DNA from 3 places in the Janibacter sp. CFPM2_SD2 genome. Region 2 is predicted to be linked to each of the others. Evidence: predicted binding sites of a transcription regulator. Region 2 holds the regulator's gene; each other region holds the start of a gene.
The links. Region 2 encodes LexA, which represses DNA repair genes until DNA is damaged. Its sites were predicted from a motif close to TCGAACANNTGTTCGA; they were not measured.
Positions count from the first base shown of each region.

Region 1: AC2W7J_RS14580 (HNH endonuclease signature motif containing protein) is a predicted target of LexA. The motif match lies at 1,752-1,767, and genes of this name have one in related genera.
Region 3: recA (recombinase RecA) is a predicted target of LexA. The motif match lies at 2,705-2,720, and genes of this name have one in related genera.

Region 1 covers NZ_JBNFOF010000184.1:398-5,961, reverse strand. Annotated here, with positions in the region: partial or broken gene AC2W7J_RS14585 (heavy metal translocating P-type ATPase) at 1-1,638, opposite strand, end outside; gene AC2W7J_RS14580 (HNH endonuclease signature motif containing protein) at 1,771-3,264, shown strand; gene AC2W7J_RS14575 (calcineurin-like phosphoesterase C-terminal domain-containing protein) at 3,586-5,385, opposite strand; gene AC2W7J_RS14570 (hypothetical protein) at 5,551-5,564, shown strand, end outside.
Region 2 covers NZ_JBNFOF010000025.1:17-8,153, reverse strand. Annotated here, with positions in the region: gene AC2W7J_RS04210 (HNH endonuclease) at 1-592, opposite strand, end outside; gene AC2W7J_RS04205 (vitamin B12-dependent ribonucleotide reductase) at 676-3,591, opposite strand; gene nrdR (transcriptional regulator NrdR) at 3,707-4,165, opposite strand; gene AC2W7J_RS04195 (LysM peptidoglycan-binding domain-containing protein) at 4,450-4,836, opposite strand; gene lexA (transcriptional repressor LexA) at 5,041-5,790, shown strand; gene AC2W7J_RS04185 (NAD-dependent protein deacetylase) at 5,765-6,625, opposite strand; partial or broken gene AC2W7J_RS04180 (LysR family transcriptional regulator) at 6,667-7,578, shown strand; partial or broken gene AC2W7J_RS04175 (hypothetical protein) at 7,508-8,137, opposite strand, start outside.
Region 3 covers NZ_JBNFOF010000030.1:1,668-9,804, forward strand. Annotated here, with positions in the region: gene AC2W7J_RS04805 (DUF3046 domain-containing protein) at 1-74, shown strand, start outside; gene AC2W7J_RS04810 (ABC transporter ATP-binding protein) at 71-1,045, shown strand; gene AC2W7J_RS04815 (ABC transporter permease) at 1,045-1,803, shown strand; gene AC2W7J_RS04820 (ABC transporter permease) at 1,874-2,662, shown strand; gene recA (recombinase RecA) at 2,894-3,964, shown strand; gene AC2W7J_RS04830 (regulatory protein RecX) at 3,979-4,599, shown strand; gene AC2W7J_RS04835 (biotin-dependent carboxyltransferase family protein) at 4,556-4,846, opposite strand; gene AC2W7J_RS04840 (carboxyltransferase domain-containing protein) at 4,729-5,268, opposite strand; partial or broken gene AC2W7J_RS04845 (LamB/YcsF family protein) at 5,228-5,841, opposite strand; gene AC2W7J_RS04850 (circularly permuted type 2 ATP-grasp protein) at 5,749-7,362, shown strand; gene AC2W7J_RS04855 (alpha-E domain-containing protein) at 7,362-8,137, shown strand, end outside.

The DNA.
Region 1 (5,564 bases), on a different contig from region 2:
CTTGTCCTGCGGACGCACGCCGGCGAGGACGCGGTCGATGCCGAGCTCGGCGCCGACGGACTCGGCGACCGCCTGCGCGTCGCCGGTGATCATGACGACCTGGGCGCCGACGGCGTGCAGCGCGTCGACGGCTTCGCGGGACTCGGGGCGGATCTCGTCGGCGAGGCGCAGCGCCCCGATCACGTCGCCGTCGGCGAGGACGTGGAGGATGATCGAGCCCTCCTCCCGCCAGGCGTCGGCGACGGGCAACTCACCGAGAGAGTGCTGCTCGAGCAGGTAGGGGCCGCCGACCTCGACGGTCTCGCCGCCGACCTCGGCCCTGACCCCGACCGCCGGCGACGAGGTGAAGCCGCTCGCGGACGGTACCGTCAGCCCGCGGCGCTCGGCCGCGCCGACGATGGCCCGGGCGAGCGGGTGCTCGCTGTCGGCCTCGGCGGCCGCTGCCAGCGCGAGGACCTCCCCTTCGTCACGCCCATGGGCCTCGATGCCGGTGACCGTGGGCTCGCCGCGCGTCAGCGTGCCGGTCTTGTCGAAGAGCACCGTGTCGACCGTGCGCATCGACTCCAGCGCGAGGCGGTCCTTGACGAGCACGCCACCGCGGGCAGCGCGCTCGGTCGCGATCGAGACAACGAGCGGGATCGCCAGGCCGAGTGCGTGGGGGCAGGCGATGACGAGGACGGTGATCGTGCGCACGACCGCGTCGTCGGGCAGGCCGATGAGTGTCCAGACGAGTGCGGTGATGATCGCCGCGCCGAGGGCGAACCAGAAGAGCCAACCCGCCGCCGTGTCCGCGAGGCGCTGGGCCCGTGACGACGAGGACTGGGCGTCGGCGACGAGCTTCTGGATGCCCGCGAGCGTGGTCTCGTCGCCGGTCGCCGTCACCTCGACCCGCAGACCGGAGTCGGTGGCGACGGTGCCCGCGACGACGGTGTCGCCGACCTCGCGACGCACCGTGCGCGACTCGCCGGTGACCATCGACTCGTCGATGCTCGCCGACCCCTCGACGACCCGCCCGTCAGCGGGCACGGATGCGCCGGGCCGGACCACGACGACGTCACGCACCGCCAGGGACGAAGGGGGGACCGTCACGATCTCGTCGCCCTCCACGCGCTCGGCCTCGTCGGGCAGCAGCGCGGCGAGCGAGTCGAGGGCGGAGGTCGTCTGGGCCAGGGAGCGCATCTCGATCCAGTGGCCGAGCAGCATGATGACGACGAGCAGGGCGAGCTCCCACCAGAAGCTCAGCTCGTGGTGCAGCAGCCCGAGACTCGCGCCCCACGACGAGACGAAGGCGACGGTGATCGCCAGCGCGATGAGCAGCATCATCCCGGGCTTGCGGGAGCGGATCTCGTCGACGGCGCCGGTGAGGAAGGGGCGCCCGCCCCAGGCGTACATCACGGTGCCGATGGCCGGAGAGATCCAGGTCGTCCAGCCGTCGTGCGGCAGGTCGTAGCCGATGAGGTCGGCGAACATCGCGTCGAAGCAGACGACCGGCACGGCCAGCACGAGCATGATCCAGAAGAGCCGGCGGAACTGCGCGACGTGGTCGCCGTGGCCCGCGTGCCCCATGTGCCCAGAATGCTCGTGGGACTCGTGGCCGGGCTCCGCCTGCTCGTGGTGCTTCGTGTGGTCGGTGCTCATACTCAGTGAACCTATACCCTAGGCGGGTATGTTCCCGCCCGACGGTCGCCCACAGTCGGTCCATGAGAATCCGTTGAATCCACAGGGGTTCAGGGGGTTCCCATCAGCCTCTATCGAACGTATGATCGAAGCATGTCAGAGGCGACGCAGTGGGGGGATCTGGGGCTCGTGTCGGGCCTGCGGGACTCGGTGCGGGCCCTGACGATCGCCGCCCTCGAGGTGCCGGATCTGTGGCGGGCGCCGGACGGGGAGCTGGCTGACGGGTTGGCTGCGATCGGTCGGGCGCGGGCGGTGCTCGAGGCGGCTGAGGTGGCGTTGGTGCGTGAGGGCATCTCGCGGGGTGTGCCGCAGCGGGAGTCGTGGTCGGACGCCGACTGGGTCGGGGTGAGTGAGGGTCGGTCGGCGCCGCGGCCGGCGGTGCGTCATGTGGCGTCGGTGGTGCGGGTGGCCAGGGCGGGTCTGCGGGCCCAGTCCGCGCTCGTCGACCATGCCGCGACGGACGAAGGCGGCGACCCCCAGTCGCAGGTCGAGGACCCGCAAGCGGTTGGGGATGAGCAGCCTTGGGCCGACCGGTCATCGCCGGCTGGGCTCGCGGAGGTGGTCGACTGCCTCGGGGCCGGGGAGCTCCCGCTGGGCAAGGCCGATCAGCTCGTCCGGTTCCACGAGGGGGTGTGTCGGGTGGCCGACCCGGACCTGCTGGCGGCCGACCTGGGGATCTTGCTGGGGCAGGCCAAGGACGACGTGATCAGAACGGGTCCGCAGGGTCGAGTCAGCCAGAGGGTGGACGGGCTGACCGAGCGCGAGCTGGCGGCGGCGATCACCCAGACGACACGAATGCTGCGTCCGGCCAAGGACCTCGCGGCGGATGACGAGCGGGCGCGGTCGGCGCGGTCGTTGACGAGTCACACCGATGCCAGCGGGCTGACGCGCTACAAGCTGGTGCTCGACGCGGAGGGCGCGGCGATCATCGACTCGGCGGTGGCGGGCTTGTCGAAGCCGGTCAAGGGTCCGGACGGTGAGCGTGACCCGCGGTCACCGGCGCGGCGGCGGGCCGATGCCCTGGTGACGGTTGTGGGTCGGGGGGTGTCCAGCCCGGGCGAGGTGGGCACGAGCGACAAGGCGCAGGTGATGGTGACGATCTCGATGGCCTCGTTGCTGACGGTCACGGACGGGACCTGCGGTGTCTGTGGCTCTCCGGGGGTCGGCGGACGCGGTGTCGCAGGGCAGCTGGGTGCTGGTGGTGTGGCCGGTGGTGGTCACGCCGGCGGGGTCACGGCCTCGGGGGCGGTGCTGTCGCCGGCGAGCGTGCGCAAGCTGGCCTGCGAGGCGGGGGTCATCCCGGTGATGCTCGGTGGTGAGGGCGAGCCGCTGGAGCTGGGCCGGGCAACGCGGTTCTTCACACCGGGGCAGAAGCGGTTGTTGTGGTTGCGGGACGGTGGCTGCACCTTCCCGGGGTGCACGATGCCCGCGCACTGGACCGACGCGCACCACGTGCAGTACTGGTCGCTGGGTGGGCGCACGGACATCGGCAATGCGGCGCTGCTGTGCGAGCGGCACCACACCCGAGTGCACCAGCAGGAGCTGACCTGCACGATCCGCGACGACGGGGTGACCTGGCACCTGTAGCCACCCCGCCCCGCGCCCGACCCCGGTCCGGGTCGGGCGCCTCCGCACGCCCCGGACCCGAGTTGGGGGGGCAATGACGTCGCATTTCCTTCAGGTCGTGCGAAGTCGGGGCCGGAGCCTGCATTGCCCAATGGCAATGCAGAACTGGGGCGGGTGGAGGCTGCATTGCCCAACGGCAATGCAGAGTCATGACCCGGAGCGACCGGCTGCCCCCTTCGCCGTGCCCGACGGTGCGGTGCGGTCCTACGCCGCTGTGGACGCGCAACGGGCGTCCGGGCCGAGTGGCCCGGGCGCCCGTTGCAGGGCGTCCTGCGGAAGGACTCAGTCGGTGACGGTGAACTCGATCGTCTCGGAGCTCACCCGACCGGTGCGGTCGGTGCTCGTCACCTTCGCGGTGTGCTCACCGGCGGCCAGGTCGGCGGGCAGCTCGAGGCGCCACAGGTGCATGCCGCTCTCGGCGACGCTGCCGCCGTGGACCAGCTGCTCCTGCGCGGCGACCGGGTCGGACCACAGGGCGCCGACCTTCTTGGCCTCGCCCTGCATCGCCTGGGTGCGCTCGGCCCCCTTCGCCTCGCCGCCGTCGAGCTCGACGTCGACCTCGGTGCCGGTCGACCCGGCGAAGACATTGGCCGTCAGGTAGGTGCCGTCGGCGAGGTCCGCCGCCGAGACCTCGGTGGGCCGCTCGAAGGCCGCGGCCTTGCCGACCTTCGACCGGTTGGCGTCGAACCAGTCGCGGTAGCGCGGCGAGTTGACCCCGAGCGCGAGCTGGACGGCGTCGTCCTCACCGGTGACGGTGAAGCGGTCGGTCGTCGACTGCGGCCGCGACTCCAGCGTGAGCACGCCGGGGCGGGCGCCGTCGCGCTGCAGGGCCGTCGGGTAACCGTCCTCGGTCACCCGACCGGAGTACCAGTCACCCGAGATCGCACCGGCGGTGATGTGGTCGAAGGGCAGCTCGTCGACGCCCCATGTCTTCGTCCAACCCTCGGTCGAGTCGCCCTCGCGCATGAACTCGGTCGTGTGGCTGTGGCCGCCGAAGGCGACCGCGTCGCGGTCCCCGACGATCTCGTGGATCTCCTTGATCTCCTTGACCTGGTGGCGCGTCTGCGACTGGTCGTTGTAGTTGAGCAGCGGGATGTGCGCGGCGAGCACGACGGTCTTGTCCTTGGGCGTCGCGGCGATGTCCTGCCGCAGCCACTCGACCTGCTCCTCGCCCAGACCGCCGGTGTAGTCCTCGCCGTCGCGGTACTGCACGGAGTCGAGCGCCACGACGTGCAGGTTGCCCACGTCGTAGGAGTAGTAGTCGGCGCCGAACTGCGAGCGATAGGTGTCGAAGCGGTTGGCGCTGTCGGCGGCGTCGTAGTCGAGGTCGTGGTTGCCGGGCAGCAGGCGGGCGGGGCCGTTGATCATCGAGGTGAGCTCGCGCGTGCGCGGGTAGAGCGAGAGGTCGTCGCCGACGATGTCGCCGAGGAAGAGCGCTCCGCACGAGCCGTAGTCGTTGCGCGCGGCGAGGTCGGCGAAGGCGCCGTCACGGGCGTAGCCGACCTCCTCCTCGTCGTAGGTCTGGACGTCGCCGGCCATGATGCAGCTCTGCTCCGGCTTCTTCGTCGCGGCGGAGCGCGCGAGAGGGAAGTTCACGGCCTCGGGCGCCGCGCCGGTGGGCTCGATGCCGCCGTACTTCAGCTCCGGCGAGCCCTCGGGCAGGTGGACGTAGCTGAACTGCGCGATGTTGTCCTCGTCCACCGGCACCGCGTAGCCGGCCGGCTGGGTGACGAAGACATTGGTGTTGTCGTCGACGGCCACCTCGTAGCGGCCCTTGGCGTCGGTCCGCACGACGTCGCGGCCGTTGGAGACGGCGACGCCCTTGATGCCGCGCTCGCCGCGGTCCTGGGTGGAGTTCTTGTTGCGGTCGTCGAAGACGACGCCGTCGACGGTCCGCTTGCTCTCGTCGTGGCCGGGGATGACCTCGACCTGTCCCGTCCAGGTGGCGTCACCTCCCTTCGACCCGGACGAAGGGGGGACCGCTGCATTGGTCGTGGGGGCCGCGATGGCGGCGGTCAGGGTCAGCGCCAGCGCGCCGGTGGCGACGGAAGGGAGGATGCTGGGTGCCTTGAGGGAGATCACGGGCTTCCTTCGGTGTGGGGTGCAGCCGCGTGTCGCGGCCGGACCCGAGGCTGGCAACCGGCGGTGAACCGCCCGTGAGCCGCAGGACGAGCGGCGGCGGCCTGCGGCGTCACGGCCGGTGAACTCCCCGCAAGGAAATGGTCAGGACACGTGAAGGAGCGCGACATGGGCACGGACCT
Region 2 (8,137 bases):
GTGCGCACACCGCGCACCGGGTCTTGTAAGCCCGCATCACCGTTGACCTGAAGACACTCTGGTGAACCCTCTGGTTGCGCTCAACCCGGATGTATCGCCGTACGTGCTCGTCCACCTCGGACAAGGACTCCCGCTGGGTCTCGTCGATGGCTACGACGAACTGGTGCTGAGCCGGCTCTTCGGCCTCGATGTAGACGGGATAGATGGGCTTGTAGTCGCCCGGTCCAACCCCGAAGAACCAGATCAGAGGCAACGAGGCGTTCATTGCGGCCCGGAGGGCCCTGTTCTCCGGGTGCAGGGCGTCTGTGCCCCGCCACTTGTAGCGGAGGCGACCGTCCACCCCGACCGCATCCTCGTAGGGCCGCTGCGCCCCCTCTGCCCGGTAGACGGTGCGTATCGACAGGGCCGCCTGCGCGTCGGCCGGCTTCCGGATCCCACGCTGAGCGTCGACCAACGGGACCCTGACCCCCTCGAACTGGAACTCCCGCAGTGCCTCAGAGCGAAGCCAGTCGCGCTCTGCGGAGGTCGCTCCGTCGAGCCACCCCATCGCGGCTGACCGAAACTCACGCTCGAAGTGCAGGTCCCAGCCCATGGGTCCGAGCTTGCCAGCTCGGGCATGCCGAAGGGGGCCAACCGGACTAGCCGGTTGACCCCCTTCGGCAGCTACTGCTCAGATCAGCTGCAGCCGCTGGTGGAGCCGCAGCCCTCGCAGACGTAGCAGGAGCCGGCGGGACGCATCTTGGTGCCGCAGGTCATGCACATCGGGGCGTCGGCGGTCTTGCCCTGGAACTTCTCGAGCAGCTCGGCCGAGGAGTGGACCGTGGCGTCGACCTCGCGGACAGAGGCAGCACCGGAGCCGGTCTGGTCGGTGGTCTCCTCCTCGGAGGTGGCGACGGTGGCGGTCGCAGCCTCCTTGGTCTCCTTGACCTCCGAGGTGGCGGCCGACTGGCTGAAGGACTCGTCGTAGTCACCGTCGTCGTCCGAGGACTCGGGGGCGTACGAGCCGGTCTCGAGCTGGCGGGCCCGCTCCTCGGCGGTGTGGATGCCCATGAAGGACCGGGTGTCGAAGTCCAGGTAGTCCAGCGCCAGGCGACGGAAGACGTAGTCCATGATCGACTGCGCCATCCGCACGTCCGGGTCGTCCGTCATGCCGGCCGGCTCGAAGCGCAGGTTGGTGAACTTCTCGACGTAGGTCTCCAGCGGCACACCGTGCTGCAGCGCGATCGAGATCGCGATGGAGAAGGCGTCCATCAGACCGGCGAGGGTCGAGCCCTGCTTGCCGAACTTCAGGAAGATCTCGCCGAGCTCGCCGTCGTCGTAGGTGCCGGCGGTGAGGTAGCCCTCGGCGCCACCCACGGCGAAGCTCGTGGTCTGCGAGGTGCGACGCTTCGGCAGGCGACGACGCAGCGGGCGGTACTCGACGACCTTCTCCGGCTCGGCCGCAGCGGCCGAGGCACCGGCCTTGGCCTCCTTGGCGGTGGACCCGCCGTCGGAGAGCGGCTGCCCGACCTTGCAGTTGTCGCGGTAGACCGCGAGCGCCTTCAGGCCGAGCTTCCAGCCCTGCATGTAGACGTCCTCGATCTCCTCCACCGTGGCCGACTCCGGCAGGTTGACCGTCTTGGAGATGGCACCGGAGAGGAAGGGCTGGACCGCGGCCATCATGCGCACGTGACCCATCGGGGCGATCGCCCGCGCACCCATGGCGGTGTCGAAGACCTCGTAGTGCTCGGGCTTGAGGCCGGGAGCGTCGATGACGTGACCCTTGTCAGCGATGTACTCGACGATCGCCTCGATGGTCTCCTCGGTGTAGCCGAGCTTCTTGAGCGCGCGCGGGATCGTCAGGTTGACGATCTGCATCGAGCCGCCGCCGACGAGCTTCTTGAACTTCACGAGGGAGAAGTCGGGCTCGATGCCGGTGGTGTCGCAGTCCATCATGAAGCCGATGGTCCCGGTCGGGGCGAGCACCGACGCCTGGGCGTTGCGGTAGCCGTTCTTCTCACCCGTCTTGACGACCGCGTCCCAGGCCTTCGTGGCGTAGGCGTGGATGTCCTTGTCCATGGTGTGCATGGTGCGGATCTGGTCGTTGGCCGCCTGGTGCTTGCGCATGACGCGCTTGTGGGCGTCGGCGTTGCGGGCGTAGCCGTTGTACGGGCCGACGATCCCGGCGATCTCCGCGGAGCGCTTGTAGGACGCACCCGTGAGCAGCGAGGTGATCGCGGCGGCGAGCGCACGACCGCCGTCGGAGTCGTAGCCGTGGCCGGTCGCCATGAGCAGCGCGCCGAGGTTGGCGTAGCCGATGCCCAGCTGGCGGTAGTCACGCGTCGTCGCGCCGATCGACTCGGTCGGGAAGTCCGCGAAGCAGATCGAGATGTCCATCGCGGTGATGACCAGCTCGGCGACCTTCTGGAAGCGCTCGGCGTCGAAGGTGTCGTCGTCCTTGAGGAACTTCAGCAGGTTGAGCGAGGCGAGGTTGCACGAGGAGTTGTCGAGCGACATGTACTCGCTGCACGGGTTGGACGCGGTGATCCGACCGGTCTCCGGGTTGGTGTGCCAGTCGTTGATCGTGCCGTCGTACTGGATGCCCGGGTCGGCGCACTCCCACGCGGCCTTGGCGATCTTGCTCATCAGCTCGCGGGCGTCGACGGACTCGATGACCGAGCCGTCCATGCGGGAGGTCAGGCCGAAGTCGGTGCCCTCCTCGACGGCGCGCATGAACTCGTCGGTGACGCGCACCGAGTTGTTCGCGTTCTGGTACTGCACCGAGGTGATGTCGGCGCCACCGAGGTCCATGTCGAAGCCGGCGTCGCGCAGGGCGCGGATCTTGTCCTCCTCGCGCGCCTTCGTCTCGACGAACTCCTCGATGTCCGGGTGGTCGACGTCCAGGACGACCATCTTGGCCGCGCGGCGGGTCGCGCCACCGGACTTGATGGTGCCCGCGGAGGCGTCGGCACCACGCATGAAGGAGACCGGGCCGGAGGCGGTGCCACCGGAGGAGAGCAGCTCCTTGGAGGAGCGGATGCGGGAGAGGTTGAGGCCGGCGCCGGAGCCGCCCTTGAAGATGAAGCCCTCCTCCTTGTACCAGTTGAGGATCGAGTCCATCGAGTCGTCGACCGAGAGGATGAAGCAGGCGCTGACCTGCTGCGGGCTCGCGGTGCCGACGTTGAACCACACGGGCGAGTTGAAGCTGAAGATCTGGTGCAGCAGCGCGTAGGTCAGCTCGTGCTCGAAGATCTCCGCGTCGGTGTCCGTCGCGAAGTAGCCGTGCTCCTTGCCCGCCTTGACGTAGGTGAGCACGACCCGGTCGATGAGCTGCTTGAGGCCCGCCTCGCGCTCCGGCGAGCCGACCGCACCCCGGAAGTACTTCGTCGTGACGATGGTCGAGGCGTTGACCGACCAGAAGTCGGGGAACTCGACCCCACGCTGCTCGAAGATCGTCGCGCCGGTCTTCCAGTTCTGCTGGACGACGTCACGCTTCTCCCAGGTGACCTCGTCGTAGGGGTGGACGCCCTCGGTCGTGTGGATGCGCTCGATCGTCAGGCCCTTGGTGCGGGACCCGCGACGGGCGCTGGACTTGCCGGCGGTCTCGGTCATGCTGCTTCTCCTCGATCCGTGTGGTGACGGTCTGCTGCTGGTCGGTGTGGAGTGCTGTGTCAAACGGTGTCACCGGGTACCGACAGCCCACTCGCTGGCGGCACCCGGGGGGTCTCTAGGTGGCGGTCGCGTGCTCGGCGCGCAGGCGCTCGATGGCGGTCTCGAAGTCCTCGAGCGAGTCGAAGGACTGGTAGACCGACGCGAAGCGCAGGTACGCGACCTCGTCGAGCTCGCGCAGCGGCGGCAGGATCGCCATGCCCACCTCGTGGGCGTCGATCTCGGCGCTGCCCTGCGAGCGGATGCTCTCCTCCACGCGCTGGGCGAGGATGGCGAGCTGGTCCTCGGTGACCGGGCGGCCCTGGCAGGCCTTGCGGACACCGGCGAGCACCTTGGCCCGGCTGAAGGGCTCGGCCGCACCCGAGCGCTTGGTGACGGTCAGGCTGGCGCTCTCCAGGGTGGTGAAGCGCCGGCTGCACTCGGGGCACTGACGGCGGCGCCGGATGGCGCTGCCGTCCTCCGTCGTGCGGCTGTCGATGACCCGGGAGTCGGTGTGACGGCAGAACGGGCAGTGCACGCCGTGCTCCCTTCGCTCGTGCGTCCTGTGGACGGTGCGGTGGACGAGTCTGGGGATGGAACCCCATCACCTGTGGAGAACTGGCCCCATCCTGTGCACTAGATGTGGACGAATGACAACCGTGTAACCACTAGATGTAGTGACCATTAGAACCCTCCGTGAGCCTCGACGCAAGTCCCCCACGTGAACCGTCGACGAACGGCACATCGGCCGCCCCCGCATGCTGCGGAGACGGCCGATGGCTGGCCCGGGCCGGGTCGAAGGGCCCGGGTGTCAGGGGCGCCTCACGGCGCGGGGATGGTGAGCACCTGGCCCGCGTGGACGTGGCTCGTCGACAGGTCGTTGGTCACCTGGAGGCGGGCGACCGCCTCGCGGGTGGGCAGCTGGGAGAGCTCGGCCTCGGCGATCTGCCCGAGGGTCTGCCCCGGCTCGACGGTCACCTGCTGCGGGGTGGTCGCCGGACCGCCGAAGGCGACCGTGGCGCCGGCGACGCTCGCGACGAGCATGGTGGTCACGGTGGTCGCCAGGCGCCCACGACGGGTCAGGCGAAGGGAGGTCGTCGCACGCTCCGGGACGGCGTCGCCGGTGGGCACGGAGACGAGGTGACGCGAGCGCGCGGGGCGCGCCGGGTGCACGTCGATGCGGGCGGGGGCGGCGGTGAGAGCGGTCATGCGGTCCTCCTCGTGGCGGCTCTGTCGAACCGGTGTTCGATAGAACGTCTGTACGATGTCTAGCACGGGTGTTCGAAGGAAATCAACAACACGCTCGAACAGATGTTTGAAATGCCTGTTCGATCGGCCTACTGTCGGTCACAGCGAGAAGTTGACCAGCGACCACCGACAACGGTGTCGCGGCGGACGCACGAAGGGGTCGAGATGGGCGACGAGGACAACATCCACCAGCTCCCGCAGCGGGACACCGGCGACGGGCTGACCGTGCGCCAGCGCAAGGTGCTCGAGGTGATCCGCAATGCCGTGGCCACCCGCGGCTACCCGCCGAGCCTGCGCGAGATCGGCGAGCTGGTGGGCCTCACCTCCCCCAGCTCGGTCGCCCACCAGCTCTCCTCCCTGGAGCGCAAGGGCTACCTGCGCCGTGACCCCAACCGCCCCCGCGCGATCGAGGTCATCTCCCCCGACGACCAGCCCACCCCGACCGACCCCGGGGTGGTCGCTGACATGGCCGGCATGCGCGGCGGCGCGAGCGCCGACGACGAGCCCGTCGACCCGACCGGCTCCGGCGACGAGCGCCCCGAGGCGAGCTACGTGCCCGTCCTGGGTCAGATCGCCGCCGGCGTCCCGATCACCGCCGAGGAGGTCGTCGACGACGTCTTCCCGCTGCCGAAGCAGATCGTCGGCGAGGGCTCGCTCTTCCTGCTCAAGGTCGTCGGTGACTCGATGATCGACGCCGCGATCTGCGACGGCGACTGGGTCGTCGTGCGGCAGCAGCCGAGCGCGGACAACGGCGACATCGTCGCGGCGATGCTCGACAACGAGGCGACGGTCAAGACCTTCAAGCGCACGGACGGCCACGTGTGGCTGCTCCCCCACAACCCCGCCTTCGACCCCATCGACGGCGACCACGCGACGATCCTCGGCAAGGTCACCGCGGTGCTGCGGCGTCTCTGACGCCCACCTCCACGAGGTCGACGAGGGAGCGAAGGGAGTCCCCCAGCTCCCCGTCGACGCGGTGGTCGACGAGGTCGTCGCCGCGGGTGGGACCGCGGGTGATGAGCGAGACCGGGATCCCGCGCTTCGCGGCGTGCCGCACGAAGCGCAGCCCCGACATCACCTGCAGCGAGCTGCCGAGCACGAGCAGGCTCGGCGCCGCGTCGACGAGGTCGAAGCAGTGCTGCACGAGCGGCTTGGCGACCGCTCCGCCGAAGAAGACGACGTCCGGCTTGAGCATGTCCGTGCCGCACCGCTCGCACTCCGGAGCGACGAAGCGCTCGGCGTCCACGGTCTCGAGCCGCACGTCACCGTCCGGCCGGATCTCGTCGCTGTCGACGTCGAAGCCCGGGTTCTGCGCCGCCATCCGCGCATCGAGCGTGGGCCGGTCGATGCGCGCCCCGCACGCGAGGCAGACGACCTCGACGAGGTTGCCGTGCAGCTCGACGACATCGTGGGTCCCGGCGGCCTGGTGCAGGCCGTCGACGTTCTGCGTGATGACCGGACCCACGGCCCCGAGCTCCTGCAGCCGGGTCACGAGGTGGTGCGCGGCATTGGGCCGCGCCGCGTGGAACCGCCGCCACCCGACGAAGCTGCGCGCCCAGTAGCGCTGTCGCGCCGAGCTGCTCCCGACGAACTCCGACAGGTGCATCGGGGTCACCCGCCGCGTCCCGTCCGGGCCCCGGTAGTCGGGGATCCCGCTCTCGGTCGACATGCCGGCCCCGGTGAGCACGAGGGCCGGCCCATGGCGCAGCACCCTCGCGATCTGCTCGACCCGATCGACGTCGTCTGGCATGCCTCGATCCTAGGTCGGCGCGACGACCTACGATGGGCCCCATGATCGACGCCGCTGGGCTGCGCGTGATGCGGGCCATCGCCGATGAGGGCAGCTTCACCGCCGCTGCCCTCGCGCTCGGCTACTCGCAGCCCGCGGTCTCCCAGATGGTCAAGCGCCTCGAGCAGCGCACCGGCACCGTCCTCGTCGAAAAGGTCGGTCGCTCCGTTCGGCTCACCGAGGCCGGCGCCGTCCTCGCCCGCCACGCCACCCCCGTGCTCGCCGCTCTCGACGCCGCCGAGGAGGAGGTCGCCGCGATCGCCGGGCTGCGCTCGGGTCGGGTGCGGCTCATGGCCTTCCCGTCGTCGTCGGTGACGCTCGTCCCCCGCGCCCTGGCGGCGGTCCGCGCCGAGCACCCCGACCTGTCCGTGCAGTTCACCGAGGCCGAGCCGCCGGAGTCGCTCGCGGCCCTGCGGGCCGCGAGGTCGACCTCGCCGTCGCCTTCTCCTACGACGGCAGCGAACTGGCCCGGGGCGAGGACCTCGAGGGCTTCGTCGTGCACCCGCTGCTCGACGAGGAGGTGCGCGTGGCCCTGCCGCGCCACCACCCGCTCGCCGACCACGAGGTCGTCTCGATGACCGACCTCACCGACGACGAGTGGATCGCCGGCTGCGCCCGCTGCCGGGGCCACCTGCTCAAGATCGCCCACGACGCCGGCTTCGCGCCCAAGGTCGCCTTCGAGACCGAGGACTACGTCGCCGTCCAGGGCTTCGTCGCCGCCGGTCTGGGCGTCGCGCTGATCCCCGACCTCATCCGGGCGGCGACGTCCAACGACGACGTCGTCATCCGCCCCCTCGACCCGCAACCGGCGCCGGATCCACGTCGTGACGACGGAGGACCTGCTCAAGGTGCCGGCAGTGGCGACGACGCTCGAGGCGCTGACCGCGGCGGCCGAGACGTCACTGCCGGTGTAGGCACCGTCCAGTCGCGCCACTGCGCGAGGATCTCCTGCGGCCGGTCCGAGGCCACGATCACCACGCCCGGGTAGTCCTCGAGCAGCCGGCGCAGCAGCGCTCTCCCCTGCGTGCCCAGGTCGTCGTCGACGTGCTCCAGCAGGAGCAGCGCCGGCTCGCCGAGCATGGCGCGCGCCAGGTGCAGCCGGGCCCGCTCGTGCCGGGTGAGCGGCTCCCCACCCCGACGAAGGGAGGTCCGCTCCCCCTCGGGGAGAGCAGCCACCCGCTCCGCGAGACCGACTGCCGCCAGGGCCGCAGTGCCCTCCTCCGCCGGGAGATCGGGTCGGCGGTAGCGCACCGCCCGGGAGATCGGGCCACGCTCGATCCGGGCCCCGGCCGCAGCATGGCCGACCCGGCGTCGGCGGGTCTTCGGCCCGGTGACGGCGAGGTCCTTGCCGTCGACGCACAGGCTGCCCCCACCCGAGCGGCCGGGCACGGCGAGTGCCGCGAGCACCTCACGGGCGTGGGCCGGCGAGGCCCTCGCACAGGATGCGCTCCCCCGACTCGGCGACGAGGCCGG
Region 3 (8,137 bases), on a different contig from region 2:
CGCACCGCCGGCTCGGGGTCGACCGCGAGCCGATGCCCGTCCCGCCCGAGATCGCCAACGAGGTGCCGGAGTGAGCGGTGGTCTCGAGGCTCGTGCCTCGCACCTCGACCAGCGGGGTGGTTCCGACGTCCTGCTGAGCGCCTCCGGCCTGACCAAGACCTTCGGCGACTTCACCGCGGTCGACGGCATCGACGTCGAGGTCACCCGTGGTGAGTCCTTCGGCTTCCTCGGGCCCAACGGCGCCGGCAAGTCCTCGACGATGAAGATGGTCGCCGCGACCTCGCCGCCGACCGGGGGAGACCTGCGGATCTTCGGCCTCGACCCGGTGACCGACGGCGCCGCGGTGCGCGCTCGCCTGGGCAACTGCCCGCAGCAGGACAACCTCGACGAGGAGATCACCGTCGAGGAGAACCTGCACGTCTACGGCCGCTACTTCGGCCTGCCGCGCAAGGTGATCCGCGAGCGCACCGACGAGCTGCTCGACTTCGCCCAGCTCACCGAGCGGCGCAAGGACAAGGTCGAGCCGCTCTCCGGCGGCATGAAGCGTCGCCTGACGATCGCCCGCTCGCTCATCAACAACCCCGAGATCCTCCTGCTCGACGAGCCGACGACCGGCCTGGACCCGCAGGCCCGGCACGTGCTCTGGGACCGGCTCTTCCGCCTCAAGCGCCAGGGCGTCACGCTCATCATCACGACGCACTACATGGACGAGGCCGAGCAGCTGTGCGACCGACTCGTCGTCATGGACCGTGGCCGGATCGTCGCCGAGGGCTCACCTCGCTCGCTCATCGAGACCCACTCCACGCGAGAGGTGCTCGAGCTGCGCCTGCCGGTCGACGACCACCTGCACGCCGCCGACCTCGTCGAGGGCGTCGGCGAGCGCGTCGAGGCCCTGCCCGACCGCCTGCTCGTCTACACCGACCACGGTGACGGTGCCCTCGAGGCGGTCCACGCCCGCGGTCTGCAGCCGGTCTCATCGATCGTGCGTCGCTCCAGCCTCGAGGACGTCTTCCTCCACCTCACCGGCCGCACCCTCGTCGACTGATGGCGACCGTGGAGACGACGGCCGTCACCGGGCGCCACGTGCACGGCGAGCGGTCCCCCCTTCGTCCCATGGAGCGGGTGGCGGCGGTGGCCGGCTACTTCGGTCTCGTCTACCGGCGTACGTGGATGGGGTCGGTCTTCAGCCGCTTCGTCATGCCGCTGCTCTTCCTGCTGGCCATGGGGATCGGGCTCGGCTCGCTCGTCGACGACGCGAGCGGCGGCGTCGACGGCGTGCCCTACCTGCTCTTCGTCGCGCCGGCGATGATCGCGGTGCAGGCGATGATGACCGCGGTGAGCGAGTCGACCTACCCGGTCTACGGGCTCTTCACGTGGAACCGCATGTACCACTCGATGCTCGCCACCCCGCTCACCGTGAGCGACCTCCTCCTCGGTCACCTCGGCGTCATCGCCGCGCAGGGCGGGTTCGCCGCGGCCGCCTTCGTGCTCGTCGCCGCGCTCTTCGGCAGCTTCACGTCGTGGTGGGTGCTGCTCGCCGTGCCGATCGGGGTCCTCGTGACGCTGGCCTTCGCGGTGCCGCTCTTCGGCTTCACCGCCCGGGCGAAGGGGGACTCCGCATTCAACGTCGTCTACCGCCTCGTCATCACGCCCCTCATGCTCTTCTCGGGGGCCTTCTTCCCCGTCGAGCGCCTGCCGCTCGTCCTCGAGGTGCTCGCCTGGGTGACCCCGCTGTGGCACGGCGTGGAGCTGTGCCGGGCCGCGGCCACGGGAGCTTCGCCCCCTTCGACCTCGTGCACCTGACCGTGCTGGTGCTCTTTGTCGGCGCCGGCTGGGTCTACGCCCGCGCCGGCATGACGCGCAGGCTGGTCTCGTGAGCACCGGCGTCCTCACGCCCGGCCTGGCGATGTGGCGCTCGGTCGTCGAGCGCAATGTCGTCGGCTTCCGGCGCCAGTGGGCCGCCTTCGTCACCGGCTTCGCCGAGCCGGTCTTCTACCTGCTCTCCCTCGGCATCGGGGTCGGGTCGCTCGTGCCCGTCGTCGTGACCGACGGCGGGCAGGAGGTCGCCTACGCGGCCTTCGTCGCGCCGGCCATGCTCGCCGCGTCGGCGATGAACGGCGCGATCATGGACTCGACCTTCAACGTCTTCTTCAAGCTGCGCTACGCCCGCATCTACGACGCGATGCTCGCGACCCCGCTGGGCCCGCGCGACATCGCCGTCGGCGAGGTCGTCTGGTCGCTCATCCGGGGCGGGGTCTACGCGCTCGTCTTCTACCTCGTGGCGCTCGCGGTCGGCGTCGTCGAGTCGTGGTGGTCGCTCCTCGCGGTGCCCGCGGCGGTCTTCATCGGGCTGGCCTTCTCGGCCGTCGGCATGTTCGCGACGACCTTCATGCGCTCGTGGGTGGACTTCGACTGGGTCATGCTCGTCATCCAGCCACTCTTCCTGCTGTCGGCGACCTTCTTCCCCCTCGGGACCTACCCCGGGTGGGCGCAACCGATCGTCCAGGCGACGCCGCTCTACCACGGGGTGGCGCTGGAGCGTGGGCTCATGCTCGGCGAGGTCGGGTGGGGCCTGCTGTGGCACGTCGGCTACCTCGTCGCGCTCGGCGCGGTCGGTGTCTGGGCGACCTCGCGACGGATCGAGACCCTCCTGCGTTCGTAGTCCGAAGGGGGAGTGCGGCGTGTCGGCGCGTCGCTCCCGACCTCGAACACGTGTTCGGCTACGGTTGTCCACAGGTGCCCGACCGACAGCACCGGCGTCCACAGCCCCACGGCAGCTGCGGACCGTTGTCGGTGGCGGCCCCTAGCGTCTGACCAGAGCGCACGACACGTCCGACCGTGTGGACCTGGTCGCCGGTGGACGCGCCCGACACGACGACAAGGAAGGTGTGGCATGGCTGAGGTCACCGCCATCGACAGCAAGCTCCACGAGCAAAAGCTCAAGTCCCTCGACAACGTCATGGGCCAGATCGAGAAGCAGCACGGCAAGGGTGCGGTGATGCGCCTGGGCGACGACGTGCGCCCGCCCATCGCGGTCATCCCGACCGGTGCGATCGCGCTCGACGTGGCCCTCGGCATCGGCGGCCTGCCCCGCGGCCGGGTCGTCGAGGTCTACGGCCCGGAGTCCTCCGGTAAGACGACCGTGGCCCTGCACGCCGTGGCCAACGCCCAGCGCGCCGGCGGCATCGCCGCCTTCATCGACGCCGAGCACGCGCTCGACCCCGAGTACGCCAAGAAGCTCGGTGTCGACACCGACGCCCTCCTCGTCAGCCAGCCCGACACCGGTGAGCAGGCGCTCGAGATCGCCGACATGCTCATCCGCTCGGGTGCGCTCGACATCATCGTCATCGACTCCGTCGCGGCGCTCGTGCCGCGCGCCGAGATCGAGGGCGAGATGGGTGACAGCCACGTGGGTCTGCAGGCCCGGCTGATGAGCCAGGCGCTGCGCAAGATCACCGGTGCGCTCAACAGCTCCGGTACGACGGCGATCTTCATCAACCAGCTCCGGGAGAAGATCGGCGTCATGTTCGGCTCGCCCGAGACGACCACCGGTGGCAAGGCGCTGAAGTTCTACGCCTCGGTCCGGCTCGACGTGCGACGCATCGAGACGCTCAAGGACGGCACCGACCCGGTCGGCAACCGCACCCGCGTCAAGGTCGTCAAGAACAAGGTCTCCCCGCCCTTCAAGCAGGCCGAGTTCGACATCCTCTACGGGCAGGGCATCTCCCGCGAGGGTGGGCTCATCGACATGGGTGTCGAGCACGGCTTCATCCGCAAGGCCGGTGCCTGGTACACCTACGAGGGCGATCAACTGGGCCAGGGCAAGGAAAATGCCCGCAAGTTCCTCAAGGACAACCCGCAGCTCGGCGAGGAGATCGAGACCAAGATCAAGACCAAGCTCGGCATCGGGGTCCAGCCCGAGGCCGAGGAGGAGACGCCGGCCGAGGTCCCGGTCGACTTCTGATCAGGTCCCATCCCATGAGCGAGCACGACCGGCCGACCGCCGCGCGCACCCACGAGCGACTCGAGGGCCTGCGCGCGGCGGTCTCCGCCATCGAGGAGCGTGCAGGTGAGCCGCCCCGCCCCGACCCACAGGGCCCGCAGGGCGATTCCGACGCCGACCCGCACGCAGTCGCCCGAGCAGTCGTCCTGCGTCAGCTGACCGGTGCGCCCAAGAGCCGCAAGCAGCTGCAGGAGGCGCTGACCCGCAAGGGCTGCCCGCCCGAGGTCGCCCGCGAGGTGCTCGACCGCTTCGAGGAGGTCGGGCTCGTCGACGACGAGGCCTACGCGCAGGCCTTCATCCGGTCCAAGCAGGCCGGCCGCGGGCTGGCTCGACGGGCGATCTCGCACGAGCTGCGGGCCAAGGGCGTCGACGACGAGCTCGCGCAGTCACTCCTCGACGAGGTTGACCCGGAGGACGAGCGGGCTCGCGCGCACGAGCTCGTCGCCAAGAAGCTGCGCTCGATGCACGGCCTGGACCGCGCCGTCCAGACCCGCCGGCTGGCCGGCATGCTCGCCCGCAAGGGCTACGGCCACGACGTCGCCAGAGTGGTCATCACCGAGGCGCTCGACGCCGAGCCGGAGCACCAGCGCGACTGAGCCGCACGCGAGCACCCGGCACGAGCTGGGCCGCACGGTCGCACGACTCCGCGGTGAGCACGGCGATGACGGGGTAGGCCCCGGTCACCAGGTGGTCGCTGAGGAAGAGCGTCGGCTGCCCGTCGCTGCTCACCTGGACCGATCCGCGGACCACCTCCTCGCTCGGCAGCTCGTCGGTGACGGCTCGCGCGAGGGTGGGTCCCTGCAGCCGCGCCCGACCCGGTCGACGTCTGCCGTCACCGACCACTCCGCGCTCGTGAGCGTGCGCCGGCGAGATAGGTGAAGCCCGGGGAAGGTGACCTCCCACCTCGTCCGGACATCTCGCTCGACGACCGCCTCGACAGACGTATTGCAGGCTTCGACGACGACGGCGAGGTCGGCGCCGTCGTAGACGACGGAGATCTCGTGGGCCCGGCTCGTCGGGCTCCCGGTGGGCCGGCCAAGCGTGCCGGCGGCTGAGCGCAGGGGAGCGGCTACCGCCGTCGTCGTCACGCGTGGGTCGAGGGTGACGAGGACGGTGCGCCCCGCACGGCGCGGGCGCCGTCGGCACGACGCAGCCAAGCCGATCCCGCAGCCCGAGCGCGACGAGGTCGTCGCCGAGCGGCCGCACGGCCTCGACGAGAGCGGCAGTCTGCCCCTCGTGGTGTACGACCGCGTTGTAGAGCGCACCGTGCGGCTTGACGTAGGCGACGCGGGCCCCGACAGCCTCGGCGAAGGCGCGTAGGGCGCCCACCTGATAGACGACCTCCGCCGTCAGCTCGGCGGGGTCGACGTCGATGAAGCGACGGCCGAAGCCCGCGAGATCGCGGTAGGAGACCTGCGCTCCGACGACGACGCCGCGCTCGGCGCACAGGGCGACGACGCGCTGCATCGTTCGGCATCCCCAGCGTGGAAGCCGCACGCGACGTTGGCGCTCGTCACGACGTCGAGCAGGCCCTCGTCGTCTGTCAGGGCCCACCGGCCGAAGCCTTCGCCGAGGTCCGCGTTGAGGTCGATGGTCACCACAGCGACATCGTCGCAGAGCCCTGCCGAAAGAGGCCTCCGGCGGGAAACATCGCGGCAACGTCGGGGCCCTATGGTGTGGGGGTGACCCAGGTACAACGACAGTCTCAGGGCCGGGGGACCCCCGCGACCGCCGAGGGGCCGAGCATGTTCGACGACTACCCGACCGGGGACGCGTGGGACGAGATGTTCGACCACGGATCCGGAGAGCCCCGCGCTCCGTACAAGCCGATCCACCACACGCTGCGCGCGATGGACCCGGACAGCCTCAAGGAGCGCGCCGACGCGCTCGCCCGGATGTTCCTCGACCAGGGCGTGACCTTCGACCACGCCGGGGAGGAGCGCCCCTTCCCGCTCGACGCCGTGCCGCGCGTCATCGACGCGGAGAGCTGGCAGACCGTCGAGCGCGGAGTCGCCCAGCGGGTGCTCGCCCTCGAGTCCTTCCTCGACGACATCTACTCACGCGAAGGGGCTATGCCACGGGCCGTCGAGGACGGCATCATCCCGTGGCGGCTCATCGCGACCTCGAGCCACTTCCACCGCGCCGTGGCCGGTCTGCGCCCCGCCAACGGCGTCCGGGCCCATGTCTCGGGCATCGACCTCATCCGCGACGAGCAGGGCGACTTCCGCGTCCTCGAGGACAACGTCCGGGTGCCTTCCGGCGTCTCCTACGTCATCGCAAACCGGCGGGCCATGGCCAACGTCTTCCCCGAGGCCTTCGCGACGATGCGGATCCGCCCGGTCCACCACTACCCGCGCATCCTGCTCGACGCGCTCCGTGCGGCTGCTCCCGAGGGCCGCACCGACCCGACCGTCGTGGTGCTCACCCCCGGCGTCTACAACAGCGCGTACTTCGAGCACACGCTCCTCGCGCGGATGATGGGTGTCGAGCTCGTCGAGGGTCGTGACCTTGTCGTCCGCGGCGGCGAGGTCCGGATGCGCACGACGCGCGGCGAGGAGCGGGTCGACGTCATCTACCGGCGGGTGGACGACGACTTCCTCGACCCGGTGCACTTCCGTCGCGACTCGATGCTCGGGGTGACCGGTCTCATCTCCGCCGTCCGGGCGGGTCGGGTCACCTTGGCCAACGCCATCGGCAACGGCGTCGCCGACGACAAGCTCGTCTACTCGTACGTGCCTGACCTCATCCGCTACTACCTCGACGAGGAGCCGATCCTCCACGGTGTCGACACCTACCGCTGCAACGAGCCCGAGGCCCTCCAAGAGGTCCTCTCCCGCCTCGACGAGATGGTCGTCAAGCCGGTCGACGGCTCAGGCGGCAAGGGACTGATCATCGGCCCGAAGGCGAGCGGCGAGGAGCTCGACGAGCTGCGCGCCAACCTCGAGCGGGACCCGCGGGGCTGGATCGCCCAGCCCGTCGTCCAGCTCTCCACCGTGCCGACGCTCATCGACGGGCAGCTGCGCCCTCGGCACGTCGACCTGCGCCCCTTCGCCGTCAACGACGGGGACCAGGTGACGGTGCTGCCCGGCGGGCTGACCCGCGTCGCGCTGCCCGAGGGGCAACTCGTCGTCAACTCCAGCCAGGGCGGTGGCTCGAAGGACACGTGGGTGCTCGCCGGCCGCTACGCCAAGGTCCCGACGAGTGGCGATGAGGTCATCCTCCTCGGCACGAACCGTCCGATGCCGAGCGACGACAGCGCGCCGCCCACCGAGCTGCTCGACTCCGAGACCGAGCCGGGGGACACCTCGCCACCGCAGGCGGGCCCGGACCATGACTCGACGGCAGGGGAGGAGGCCTGATGCTCAGCCGGATCGCGGACTCGCTCTTCTGGATCGGCCGGTACATCGAGCGCGCCGACGGCACCGCGCGCATGGTCGACGTGCTGCGGCTCTCGCTCATCGAGGACCCGGGGCAGGACGTGAACTACACCTCGTGGATGCTTCTCGGCGGGATCATGGGCCTCGACGACGTCAGCCCCGATGTCACCTACGCCGACGTGGCCAGCCGGCTCGTCTTCGACGCGGACAACCCGAGCGCCATCTCCGGCTCGTGGCTGGCCGCGCGGGAGAATGCCCGCCGGGCCCGGGAGACCCTCTCTACCGAGCTGTGGGAGGTCATCAACACCTCCTGGCACCGGTGGAACGGCCTCGGGGCGCAGACCGCGACCCAGCAGCACCTCGGCTGGGTCACCGAGCGTGCCGCCCTCGTCGCCGGCATCGCCGACTCGACGATGAGCCACGACGAGGCGTGGGACTTCCTCAGCCTCGGGCGGTCGCTCGAGCGTGCCGATATGACGGCTCGGATCGTGGCGACCGGCGCGATCGACGGCGGCCCGAACTGGGGCATCGTCCTGGCGAGCTGCGGTGCCCAGCAGGCGATGCTGCGCACCATGCGGGGTGTTATCACCGACCGCACCGCTGCGGCCTTCCTCTCGCTGGACCGTCGCTTCCCGCGCTCGGTCCTCGCGTCCCTGCGTGAGGCCGAGGACCGGCTGACGACCCTCTCGCCGGACACCGACCGAGTGGGCTTCTCCGACGAGGCCCGCCGCATCCTCGGCCAGACCCGCACCCAGCT